DNA from 3 places in the Bacillus paramycoides genome. Region 2 is predicted to be linked to each of the others. Evidence: riboswitches for the same ligand, from Rfam matches in the RefSeq annotation. Region 2 holds a riboswitch; each other region holds the start of a gene.

Evidence for each region. A riboswitch is a leader RNA that binds a small molecule or an ion and turns the genes downstream of it on or off. The one in region 2 is predicted to bind S-adenosylmethionine.
Region 1: another riboswitch for S-adenosylmethionine. It lies ahead of AAG068_RS12980 (ECF-type riboflavin transporter substrate-binding protein); the one in region 2 lies ahead of AAG068_RS01885 (methionine ABC transporter ATP-binding protein).
Region 3: another riboswitch for S-adenosylmethionine. It lies ahead of AAG068_RS26975 (bifunctional O-acetylhomoserine aminocarboxypropyltransferase/cysteine synthase); the one in region 2 lies ahead of AAG068_RS01885 (methionine ABC transporter ATP-binding protein).

Annotation. Positions count from the first base shown of each region.
Region 1 covers NZ_CP152427.1:2,513,534-2,517,789, forward strand. The annotation lists gene AAG068_RS12965 (peptidoglycan D,D-transpeptidase FtsI family protein) at 1-54, shown strand, start outside; gene AAG068_RS12970 (macrolide family glycosyltransferase) at 390-1,568, shown strand; gene AAG068_RS12975 (aspartate/glutamate racemase family protein) at 1,618-2,298, opposite strand; SAM riboswitch class I at 2,451-2,567, shown strand; gene AAG068_RS12980 (ECF-type riboflavin transporter substrate-binding protein) at 2,707-3,255, shown strand; gene AAG068_RS12985 (ABC transporter ATP-binding protein) at 3,266-4,256, shown strand, end outside.
Region 2 covers NZ_CP152427.1:346,725-350,980, forward strand. The annotation lists gene pruA (L-glutamate gamma-semialdehyde dehydrogenase) at 1-958, shown strand, start outside; gene AAG068_RS01875 (hypothetical protein) at 1,139-1,288, shown strand; gene AAG068_RS01880 (cysteine hydrolase family protein) at 1,519-2,082, opposite strand; SAM riboswitch class I at 2,324-2,429, shown strand; gene AAG068_RS01885 (methionine ABC transporter ATP-binding protein) at 2,553-3,572, shown strand; gene AAG068_RS01890 (methionine ABC transporter permease) at 3,562-4,227, shown strand; gene AAG068_RS01895 (MetQ/NlpA family ABC transporter substrate-binding protein) at 4,249-4,256, shown strand, end outside.
Region 3 covers NZ_CP152427.1:5,183,575-5,187,830, reverse strand. The annotation lists gene AAG068_RS26985 (YjjG family noncanonical pyrimidine nucleotidase) at 97-792, shown strand; gene AAG068_RS26980 (chloride channel protein) at 833-2,065, opposite strand; SAM riboswitch class I at 2,379-2,483, shown strand; gene AAG068_RS26975 (bifunctional O-acetylhomoserine aminocarboxypropyltransferase/cysteine synthase) at 2,577-3,875, shown strand; gene metA (homoserine O-acetyltransferase MetA) at 3,859-4,256, shown strand, end outside.

The DNA of each region.
Region 1 (4,256 bases), 2.2 Mb from region 2:
AATAAGCGAATGACTGGAGAAACTATAAAAATAGATAGCTCTCAAGAAGGTTAATACATATGAAATAGTATAGAAACTAGAGTCGTCTTATTTAGGAATAGATTCAAAATGGGTGATAGAGAGGTATAATTATGCTATCAATTATTCACGCTTTATAAAATAAAACATATATTGATAGCATAGGACAAGCTGAAAAGCTTATTCTAACCTCACAGAACACTCCTTATCACGGTTTGGCATCTACTTATGTAGATGCTTTTTTAATTTAATCACTAACAATTATTTATCAACCTAAAGTAGCAAGCGTATTAGGACTATTAGGTGAAGATTGACGGTAATAATTACAGTATGCTTAATAAGCGAATTGAAATGTAAGGAGTGAGAAATAAGTGCTAAATATTTTAGTGGTTAATTTTCCAGCAGAGGGACATGTAAATCCTACATTAAGTTTAGTCAAAGCCTTTACTGAACGGGGTGATCACGTACATTATATTACAACAGAACACTTTAAAGGCAGAATTGAAGATTTGGGAGCTACTGTATATACCCATCCAGATTTATTAAAGGAAATTTCTATTGATTCTGAAACTCCAGATGGGCTGAGTTCATTCTTTCGTGTACATGTTCAAACTTCTTTATATATCTTACAAATTACGAAAAAATTATGTGAAAACATAAATTTTGATTTCGTAATTTATGATATATTTGGCGCTGGTGAGTTAGTAAAGGAGTATTTACAAATTCCAGGCATAGTTTCTTCTCCTATATTTTTAATTCCTACTGAATTTTTGGAGACATTACCTTTTCATCCAAATGCAGAAATGCCATTCCAACCTGATAAAATTTCTGAACAGTTACTATATCGAATAGAACATGAATTTGGAGTAAAGCCTAAAAATAATCTTCAATTTATGCATAACAAGGGAGATATTACTCTTGTATACACGAGTCGTTATTTTCAACCTAATAGCGATTTGTTTGGAAGAAATAACATTTTTATTGGGCCGAGTATTTCAAAGCGTAAAACAAATGTAGAGTTTCCACTTGAATTGCTTAAAGGTAAGAAGGTTATATATATTTCAATGGGGACACTGCTTGAAGGACTTGAACCATTCTTTAATACGTGCATTGATGCTTTCTCGGATTTTGATGGAATAGTTGTAATGGCAATTGGTGATAGAAATGATCGTTCTAAAATTAAGAAAGCGCCAGACAATTTTATAATTGCTTCATACGTACCCCAAACAGAAGTATTAAGTGAAGCAGATATTTTTATTACACATGGCGGTATGAATAGCGTACACGATGCTATTCATTTTAATGTTCCATTTGTTATACTTCCACATGATAAAGACCAGCCAATGATAGCACAAAGATTAACCGAACTGGAAGCAGCAAATCGGTTATTGAAAGAGCATGTTAATGTGCAAACGTTAAGAGAAGCGGTAACAGATGTTCTTTCAAATGAAAAGTATAAGCATGGAATACGAAAACTGAATGAAAGTTTTTTAGAATGTGGTGGTTCAAAAGAAGCAATTACAGTGATTACATCTCTTTTAAATAAATAGTTTAGACAATATAAAAGCATAGGGGCTCTACCTTTATGCTTTTATATGATTATCCTGCAAACTGCACAGCAGTATTTGCATGTAAAAAAGCAGTATCAAAAACAGGAACAGTAAGGTCGTCTTGGGAAATGAGCAATGGTATTTCAGTGCAGCCTAGTAGTATACCTTCTGCGCCATTTTGAATTAATGATTTTGTAATTTGTAATAGCTTTTCTTTTGATGTTTCTGAAATAATTCCTTTACTTAATTCATTTAAAATAACATGATGAATAAAATTTCTTTCCTCTTTATTTGGAATAATTGTCTCAATATTATAGTTCGCTAGACGTGATTTATAGAAGTCTTGTTCCATCGTTTGTTTCGTACCTAATAATCCAATACGCTTTATATTCTGTTCTACCATTTCTTTAGCACTTACATCACCGATGTGAAGAAGTGGAATGGATATTGCACTTTCTACTTCTTCAGCAAATAAATGGACCGTATTGGAACACATTAATAAACATTCAGCTCCGGATTTTTCAACCTTTTTTGCAACGGTGACTAATTCGTTTTTCACTTCTTCATATTGATGATTTTGTAATAAAGTAGTTACTTCACCAAAGTCCATGCTATATAAAACAAGCTTTGCATTTTGATCGTATTGAGAGAGTGTAAGTGTATTAATATGTTTATAGTATAATGATGTAGATTCCCAACTTAGTCCACCAATTAAACCGATTACTTTCATCGTACATTCCTCCCGTAACTATTTTAATTCATTATTTCATAATTCCGATAAGAATACAATGATTTAAATGCGCTGTTAAACGAAAAATAAAAATAATTAGAAAAGTATTGAAATTTATTCTTCTTAGTGCCATAATACGAATTACAAATTAATACTTATCCAGAGAGGTGGAGGGAACGGCCCTATGAAACCTCAGCAACCCCTATGTAAATGTATAGGAAGGTGCTAATTCCGCAGAGGACACGTGTGTGTTTTTTGGAAGATAAGAGGATTCTTGAACGTGAAAGAAAATGACCTCTTATGTAAGAGGTCATTTTTTGTTGTATAGAAGGGGAGTGTCAATGCATAATTCATTTTCAAAATAAATATAGAGTAATAAAAGTTGACTCATATGAGAGGGGAATTGTAATGAATAAATTATCAACAAAGTTAGTAGTAGCAATCGGAATTGGAGCAGCATTATACGGGGTATTAGGACTTTGGGGATTTTCTATTGCACCAAATACATTTATTAAACCTGCATTAGCTATTTTAACCGTTTTTGGAGCGTTATTTGGCCCAGTGGCAGGACTGTTAATAGGACTTATCGGTCATACCGTAACAGATACAATTGCTGGCTGGGGTATTTGGTGGGGATGGGTTTTTAGTTCAGGCATTATCGGCTTTGCAATGGGGCTCATTCAAAAAAGAGTTGGCTTTAGTGTGAAAAACGGGACATATAATAAAGGAGATATTTCTTATTTAGCCATTACTGGGTTAATTGGTATTGTCATTGCTATTATATTTGCTGGGGCATTCGATATTATCGTGATGGGAGAACCGTTTGACAAAATTGTTATACAAGTATTAGGTGCAACAATTGCTGATGTTATTGTATTTTTAGTTCTTGGATTGCCAATTACAATAGGGTTAGCTAAATCTAATAAGAAACATACACATTTAAAAATTGAAAAGTAGGGATGTTAACATGCAACCAATTATTTCTTTTAAACAATTCAACTTTCAATATAAGCATGCAGCGCAGCCTACTGTTAAAGACGTTACATTTCATATATATCCTGGGGAAAAAGTGCTAATTGCTGGACGAAGTGGTTCAGGGAAATCAACATTAGCTCATTGTATGAATGGGCTAATCCCATTTTCTTATGAAGGGACTAGTACTGGTACTATTTTAATTGACGGAAAAGACCCGAGGAAAGGAAGTATTTTTGAACAGAGTAAACAGGTTGGAACAATTTTGCAAGATCAAGATGCACAATTTATTGGTCTTACAGTAGAGGAAGATGTAGCTTTTTATTTAGAAAATGAATGCGTAAATGAAGATGATATGAAAAAGATTGTTTCGGAATCATTAAAAAAGGTAAAGATGCATAATTTTCATAAACAAAGTCCACATGAATTATCAGGAGGGCAAAAACAAACTGTTTCTTTAGCAGGTCTGTTAACAACAAATGCTAATATATTATTGTTTGATGAACCTTTAGCGAATTTAGATCCAGTAAGTAGCTTACATACAATAGAACTTATTAAAGGTATACATAAACAATATAATAAAACAATTGTAATTATTGAACATCGAATAGAAGAAATGTTAAATCTGGATTTAGATAAAATCATTTTAATGGATGAAGGGGAAATCGTTGCGATAGGGACACCAGAAGAGATTTTAGCATCAAATATATTACCATCAATCGGTTTAAGAGAACCTATGTACATAGAAGGATTAAAGAGATTACAGTTTGATAGTAATAATGAGGTAATATACCCACTTGAAAAACTTCAAAGAGAAAGTGTTCGTAGCGCAATAAATGAGTGGGTGGAGAAGCAAGATTTTTGTAAAAGCATTCCTAAAAACAAAGAATTATTGAAAGTAGAAAATTTGTCGTTCTCCTATCCTAATAAGCAAAAAGTATTAGATAATGTAAATTTTTTCATAAAAGAAGGGGAAATTGTTGCAC
Region 2 (4,256 bases):
TTCTGGTAACACAGTATTACTAAAACCAGCTAGTACAACTCCTGTAGTAGCAGCGAAATTCATGGAAGTATTAGAAGAAGCTGGCTTACCAGCTGGCGTAGTAAACTTCGTTCCAGGTAATGGTTCTGAAGTTGGTGACTACTTAGTAGATCACCCTCGTACACGTTTCGTGAGCTTCACTGGATCTCGTGATGTAGGTATCCGAATTTATGAGCGTGCAGCGAAAGTAAACCCAGGCCAAATTTGGTTAAAACGCGTTATCGCTGAAATGGGTGGTAAAGATACAATCGTTGTTGATAAAGAAGCTGATCTTGAATTAGCAGCTAAATCTATCGTTGCATCAGCATTTGGATTCTCAGGACAAAAATGTTCTGCATGTTCTCGTGCAGTAATCCATGAAGATGTATACGATCACGTATTAAATCGTGCTGTTGAATTAACGAAAAAATTAACAGTTGCTAACCCAGCTGTATTAGGTACAAATATGGGTCCTGTTAATGACCAAGCTGCATTCGATAAAGTAATGAGCTATGTTGCAATTGGTAAAGAAGAAGGTAGAATCTTAGCAGGTGGCGAAGGAGACGATTCTAAAGGCTGGTTCATCCAACCAACAATCGTTGCTGACGTTGCAGAAGATGCTCGCTTAATGAAAGAAGAAATCTTCGGACCAGTAGTAGCATTCTGTAAAGCAAAAGACTTTGACCATGCACTTGCAATTGCAAATAATACAGAATACGGTTTAACAGGAGCAGTTATTTCTAACAACCGTGACCATATTGAAAAAGCACGTGAAGACTTCCACGTAGGTAACTTATACTTCAACCGTGGATGTACTGGTGCAATCGTAGGATACCAACCATTCGGTGGCTTTAACATGTCTGGTACAGACTCTAAAGCTGGTGGTCCTGATTACTTAGCACTTCACATGCAAGCAAAAACTACTTCTGAAACTTTATAAGAAATAGTAGAAGAGATCTTCGCAGTCTGCGAAGATCTCTTTTTTTTGAGAAAATTTTTTCTATATGTGGATTAAGATAGATATCAGTAGAAAAACTAATAAGGTTTACTTCAGTAAAATAAGGTATATTATATTGGTTGAATAGATTCTCTTTAAAGATAAGAAAAGTAGGTGAACAAAGTGGGAAAATATCAATTGGATTATAAAGGCCAGGTAGCTGTGGCAAAGTTTCATGAAAAACAGACGCCTGTCAAATTTGATAAAAAGCAGCAAATTGAAAAATTGCGTGCGGAGTATTTGAAAAAGAAACAAAAACAGACAGATAAATAATAGGAGAGACTAGTTAATTTGAATGAAAAACACTTACTATAAATTACCATTTGGTAAGTGGAACTAGCTAAACCCTATTAATATCGGGATAAACATGTAAATAGAAACAAAACAACGAGAAAAGTTGACTTATTAGTCACATTTTTTAGTATTCATTTTAAGGATTTCCTGTATAATACAATTTGAAAGAAAATCTATGGTTTGACAAGAAACACTCCTTTCGGTTTTGCTCACTGAAGGGAGTGTTTTTTTGTAGCTACAAACTCCTCTGTACTCATTACATTCCCATATACGCCATTTAAACTAGCCAAAATTGTGTTATGAATATAAACGGCTGGTATAGTAGCATTCTTAAAAGAAAGATCTTTTGTAGCACAAGCATCATGTATAACGGTACATTGAAAGCCGAAATCAAAAGCAGCTCTTACGGTAGCATCGATACACATATGAGTCATCATCCCACATATGACGACGTGCTCGATGTTTAAACGTTGTAATTGTTCTAGAAGATCAGTTTCCCGAAAACTATTTGGATAATGTTTGATTATAACGGTTTCATTTCTAAGTGGGCGTACGCTTTTATGAATATGTACACCTTCTGTATTTGGTAGGAAAAAAGTAGCGTCATCTTTTATTGCTACATGTTGGATATGAAAAATAGGTTCATTTCTCGTTCTAAAGAGTTGTAGTAGCTCATTAGCATAGTCGCTTGCTTCTACCGGATTACGTAATTCCATCTTTCCTTGTGGAAAATAATCATTTTGAATATCAACAAGTAAAAGAGCTGTTTTCATATATTTATCTTCCTCCGATTTCATATTCAAATAATGGTATTCAATTAGTAGAGAAGATTATCCTTTTAAAAAATATGCGAGAGGAGAATTTTACATAACTTTAAAGATTACTATTTTTTCATGAATTTTCATCTGAAAATTATAATAAAGGAATAATTAATATTTTTCTAAAAAATGTATTGACTCTTATTATTCTGAGTTCTATAATGAGAATTAATTAAACGACAATTAAATCGATACATTCTTATCCAGAGAGGTGGAGGGACTGGCCCTACGATACCTCAGCAACGGGTTTTTTAATACCGTGCTAACTCCAGCAAGCCTTATAAAGGCTTGGAAGATGAGAAGATGTGAACGAGTACATATAAGTGCTCTCCTTCTTATCTTTATGTTTGATAAGAAGGAGAGCACTTTTTATTTTACCTCGAAAGCTCTACTTCAAGTTTTTACAGCATATAGGAGGGGAAAAAATGATTTCTTTTAACAACGTAAGTAAAGTATATGAATCAAGTGGGCAATCTGTTCATGCGGTGGAGGATGTAACGTTATCAGTTGAAAAGGGCGAAATTTTCGGCATTATCGGTTTTAGTGGCGCTGGAAAGAGTACGTTGTTACGCTTAGTAAATATGTTAGAGAGACCAACGGCAGGAACGATTTCAATAGATGATAAAGATATTACATCACTATCGACGAAAGAATTACGGAAGCTAAGACAAAGAATCGGGATGATTTTTCAAAGTTTTAATTTATTTAATTCAAGAACAGTGTTTGGGAATATTGCGTATCCATTAAAATTAGCAAAAGTACCAAATAATGAGATAAAAGAAAGAGTAAATGAACTGCTGAAGTTTGTCGGGTTAGAGGATAAAGCAGACTATTATCCAGAGCAACTATCAGGTGGTCAAAAACAGCGTGTGGGCATTGCTAGGGCACTGGCAACATCACCAGATATCCTTATATGTGATGAGGCAACATCAGCTTTAGATCCAGAAACAACGACAGAAATTTTGAACTTATTAAAGAAAGTAAATCGAGAATACAATGTAACAATTCTTCTTATTACACATGAAATGCATGTTGTGAAAGAAATTTGTCACCGTGTAGCTGTAATGGAGAAGGGAAAGGTTATTGAAGAAGGAAAACTGTTTGATGTTTTTACACAACCAAAAACAAAGACGACTCAAAATTTTGTACGCTCTATTATTAATGATCATTTACCGGAAAGTGTTTTAGGGAAAATTCAAAATGGTGGACAGATTTATCGCTTAACATTTACTGGTGAAGAGACAGGACAGCCGGTACTATCGTATATCGCGAAAAACTATAACGTCGATGTAAACGTACTGTACGGAAATATTATTGAACTTCAAAATGTGTTATTTGGAAATCTACTTGTAGAACTGCAAGGTGAACAGAAAGAAATTCAAAAAGCATTACAACATCTAAGACTACAAGTGCAGCTGAAGGAGGTAGAAGCTCATGCGAGTTGATTGGAGTATATTTTGGCCCCGCATAGTAGATGCGACGGGGGATACCCTCTTAATGGTAATTGTAACCCTTATATTCGCTACAATTCTTGGTATACCTCTAGGTTTACTATTATATGTAACGAGAAAAGGAAACTTTTTAGAAAATAAATGGATCTTTTCTATTCTTAATATCATTATTAATACAATTCGTCCGGTTCCATTCATCATCTTCTTAGTAGCTTTAAGCCCACTAACAAGAAGTGTTATCGGAACGACGATTGGAACAGCAGCAGCAATTTTCCCAATGACGTTAGTTGCATCAATCGGTATCGCTAGAATGGTTGAAACAAATCTTGTTTCAGTTCCAAAGGGAGTCATTGAAGCCGCTCAAGCAATGGGTGCTTCACCATTTAGAATTGTTTTTGAAATTCTTGTACCAGAAGCGTTAGCACCATTAATCTTAGGGGTTACATTTATGACAGTTGGTTTAATTGAATTTTCTGCAGTTGCTGGGCTTGTCGGTGGCGGCGGTCTTGGTGACTTAGCGATGACATATGGTTATCAACGTTTTGATACATCGGTTATGTTCGTAACGGTCGTTTTACTTATTATTCTCGTACAGGTAGCTCAAAACTTAGGAAACTACTTTGCGAAAGTCTTTTTACGCAGATCATAAAAGGGAAGAGGGGAAAAGGAAATGAAGAA
Region 3 (4,256 bases), 460 kb from region 2:
CATACTTAGTATGAGATATCTCCTATTATTTTTACAAGAAAGAATGATACGATTTACTTAAATTTGTTTTTGTAGAAAAGAGAGTGTGAGGGGTTTATGAAAAAATACAAAACACTATTATTTGATGTAGATGATACATTGTTAGATTTTCAAAAGGCGGAAAAAACGGCGTTACGTATGCTTTTTGAAGAGAAAGGGATGTCTCTAACTAGCGAGATTGAAGCGCAATATAAAAAAATTAATAAAAGTCTTTGGACCGCTTTTGAAGAAGGTGAAATAAATCGTGATGAAGTCGTAAATACACGATTTTCGATTTTGTTTAAAGAATACGGGGAAGAAGTAGATGGGATATTATTCGAATATAATTATCGCAACTACTTAGAGGAAGGGAATCACCTCATACAAGGTGCATTTGAATTTATAAATCAAATTCAAGGAGAGTATGATTTATATATAGTGACAAACGGTGTTTCTAAAACGCAAGATAAACGTTTGCGTAATGCAGGATTACATTCAATGTTTAAAGATATTTTTGTTTCTGAAGATACAGGTTATCAAAAGCCAATGAAGGAGTATTTTGATTATGTTTTTGAGCGAATTCCTAATTTTTCTCCTGAAGAAGGGCTCATTATTGGGGATTCGTTAAGCGCTGATATTAAAGGTGGATATGTAGCGGGAATTGATACTTGTTGGTTTAATCCAGAAAAGAAATCAAATCATAGCGAGATTATGCCAACATATGAAGTGCAAAATTTTGAAGAATTATATGCACTGTTGAAGCAGCATGTGTAATAAAAATAGGCAGTGGAACTTTTGTCCCTACTGCCTATTTTTATGCGTTTGTAGCTTCGCTGTTTTTAGGAAGTGGAAATGTATTACCAATCGCTGCCGCTCCAAGCATTGGTAATAGTAAATTGAGCGGGAAAAACATGAGTAGTAGTAAGGTTATAGCAATTGGTTTTCTTAATGCATAGCTTGAAATTGCTGTCGTGACGATGGCTACCGAAGCGATTGGATCTATCGGGATAATGGACGCTATCGCATATCCAATACTAGATCCAGCAAATATAATGGGGAAAATATGCCCGCCGCGCCAACCTGTATTTAAACAAACGGCAGTAATACATAATTTTAAAACACCTGAAAGAAGTAGTACCCAGAAGGATAAATGGCTCCATTCCACGACTAAATCTTTTAATTGATGTTCTCCTGAAAATAACGTGTACGGGAGAAACGTTCCTGTAATTCCTAATAAAATACCACCAATAATTCCAAGTGCTAGTTTATATTCTTTTAAGGGATGGATTAATTTCTCTAATGTGAATTCTAATTTGAAATAAAAGAATCCAACTATAGCACCGATACTAGCAAGTGGTAGAAAGGCAATCCATTCGTTAAGAGAAAGAGAACCTTCTCCGAAATCAACGATAAAGGATCCGCGATTATCGAATTTACTAAGTAATAAATAAATGGAAAAACCAGCGAAAGTAGTAGCTAAATATACAATTGCTTTTTGTCCTTTAGAAAATTCATTAATTTGGTCACCCTCATTTTCATTTGGAGCTAAATAACCGAATAGCGGCGCATTAAAAATTACACTTAAAGTAGCACCAATTCCAACCTCTGTTAGTTCATTCATTCCCTTTAAGGCGAATGTAAAACGATCCCCTACCCATGTACAAAGTCCACCAATAATGCCAACAAGTGCTGCTTCAGGACCTAAGCTAGCTCCAAAGATTAAAACGATAATCGCAGTTAAAGTAGCTTTATGTACAAAGCGGTATTCAATTCTACCTGTTTCTTTGTATTCACCCATCACTTCTGGCATAAGACGTGGATATGTGCCGAAATACTTTTGAGTTAAACCAACGAGAATACCACCGATAGTTGTGACGCAAATAGTGTAGTAAGGGGGAGAAGCGAAAATAGTAGGTAAGTACTCCCAAATAAAGTGAATGCCGATATTTATTGTAACTAAAAATAACCAGACTGTTGCTCCTACTATAGAGCCTAAAAGAGTGCCGTATAGGACGAGTATATAGTGCATGTCCTTTGTGTTTGTCATGTTATACCTCCGTTATGTAAGTTGTAATGTTAAAAGGATTAAATATGCTACTTTTAAATGAATATGTATAGTATTTTTTTGAGAGGGTGACTTATTCAATATATTGAGGTCTCGTGAGAATTTGAAATGTATACGTTAAACTACTTATTTAATTCTATATAGTAATCAGGGGTTTTGAAAGGTCTTTTTCACATAGATATGGAATATATTTCTTTTGTTATGCATGTTAAATTCTTCGTAATTAATTTAGAACATTCAGACAAACTGATTGACATTAGGAAATTATTGCTATAAAATCAACGGTAATTGCATAGTCTTATCAAGAAAAGGTGGAGGGACAGGCCCGATGAAACCTTGGCAACAGCCGTATAACGGAATTGTGCCAAATCCTGCAGGTAATAATCCTGAAAGATAAGAAAGAGCCTTTAGAGCGTGTTTTCAAACTGCTCCTTTCTTGTTTTCAGGAAAGGAGCAGTTTTTTATTTTGTATAAAAAGAAAGGAGAATGAGAGATGGGAGAATCATGGGGAAAAGGGACAATTTGTGTGCAAGGTGGCTATACGCCAAAGAATGGTGAACCGCGTGTTTTACCGCTTTATCAAAGTACAACGTATAAATACGATACTTCGGATGATTTAGCAGCCTTATTTAACTTAGAGGCGGAAGGGTATATATATACGCGTATTGGAAACCCTACTTTAGCTGCATTTGAGCAAAAGCTAGCGGATTTAGAGGGTGGTGTAGGAGCTGTTGCAACGGCTTCTGGGCAGGCTGCTATTATGCTTGCTGTTTTAAATATTTGTAGTAGCGGAGACCACTTGCTTTGTTCTTCCACAGTTTATGGCGGGACATTTAATTTATTTGGAGTGAGTTTGCGTAAGCTTGGTATTGATGTTACATTCTTTAATCCGAATTTAACTGCTGATGAAATTGTGGCCCTTGCTAATGATAAGACGAAACTCGTTTATGCAGAATCGCTAGGAAATCCAGCGATGAACGTTTTAAATTTCAAAGAACTTTCAGATGCAGCGAAAGAGTTGGAAGTGCCTTTTATCGTGGATAATACATTAGCAACTCCTTATTTATGCCAAGCATTTGAACATGGAGCAAATATTATCGTTCATTCTACGACGAAATATATTGATGGTCATGCGAGTTCGTTAGGCGGCATTGTCATTGACGGAGGGAACTTCGATTGGAAAAATGGGAAATATCCTGAACTAGTTGAACCGGATCCAAGTTATCACGGCGTAAGTTACGTTCAAAATTTTGGTGCAGCAGCTTATATTGTGAAGGCACGTGTTCAATTATTAAGAGACTACGGAAACTGTATGAGCCCATTCAATGCCTATATTAGCAATATCGGTTTAGAAACACTGCATTTACGAATGGAGCGTCATAGTGAAAATGCTCTTGCAGTTGCTAAGTGGCTTGCTAACCATGATCGTATTGAATGGGTGAATTATCCAGGGTTAGATAGTAATGAAAATTATTCGTTAGCACAAAAGTATTTGAAGAAAGGTGCTAGTGGGGTTTTAACATTCGGCATTAAGGGAGGATTAGAAGCAGCGAAAGAATTTATCGCAAATGTAAAACTAGCAACTCTCGTAACGCATGTAGCTGATGCGCGAACTTGCGTTATACATCCCGCTAGTACAACGCATAGACAATTAAGTGCTGAAGATCAACGTTTAGCTGGCGTTACATCAGATTTAATTCGTTTATCGGTTGGTATAGAAGATGTTTCGGATATTATTGCCGATTTAGAAGCAGCGTTAGTCGGAGGCAAACAACATGCCGATCATAATTGATAAAGATTTACCGGCTCGCAAAGTGTTGCAGGAGGAAAATATTTTTGTAATGACGAAGGAGCGAGCAGAGACACAAGATATACGGGCCTTGAAAATTGCTATATTAAATTTAATGCCTACAAAGCAAGAAACAGAAGCGCAATTACTTCGTTTAATTGGCAATACACCGTTGCAATTAGATGTTCATTTACTTCATATGGAATCACATTTATCCCGTAATGTAGCACAGGAACATTTAACGAGTTTTTATAAGACATTCCGTGATATTGAGAATGAGAAATTTGATGGACTGATTATTACAGGAGCACCAGTTGAAACCCTTTCTTTTGAAGAGGTAGATTATTGGGAAGAGCTTAAACGTATTATGGAGTATTCAAAAAA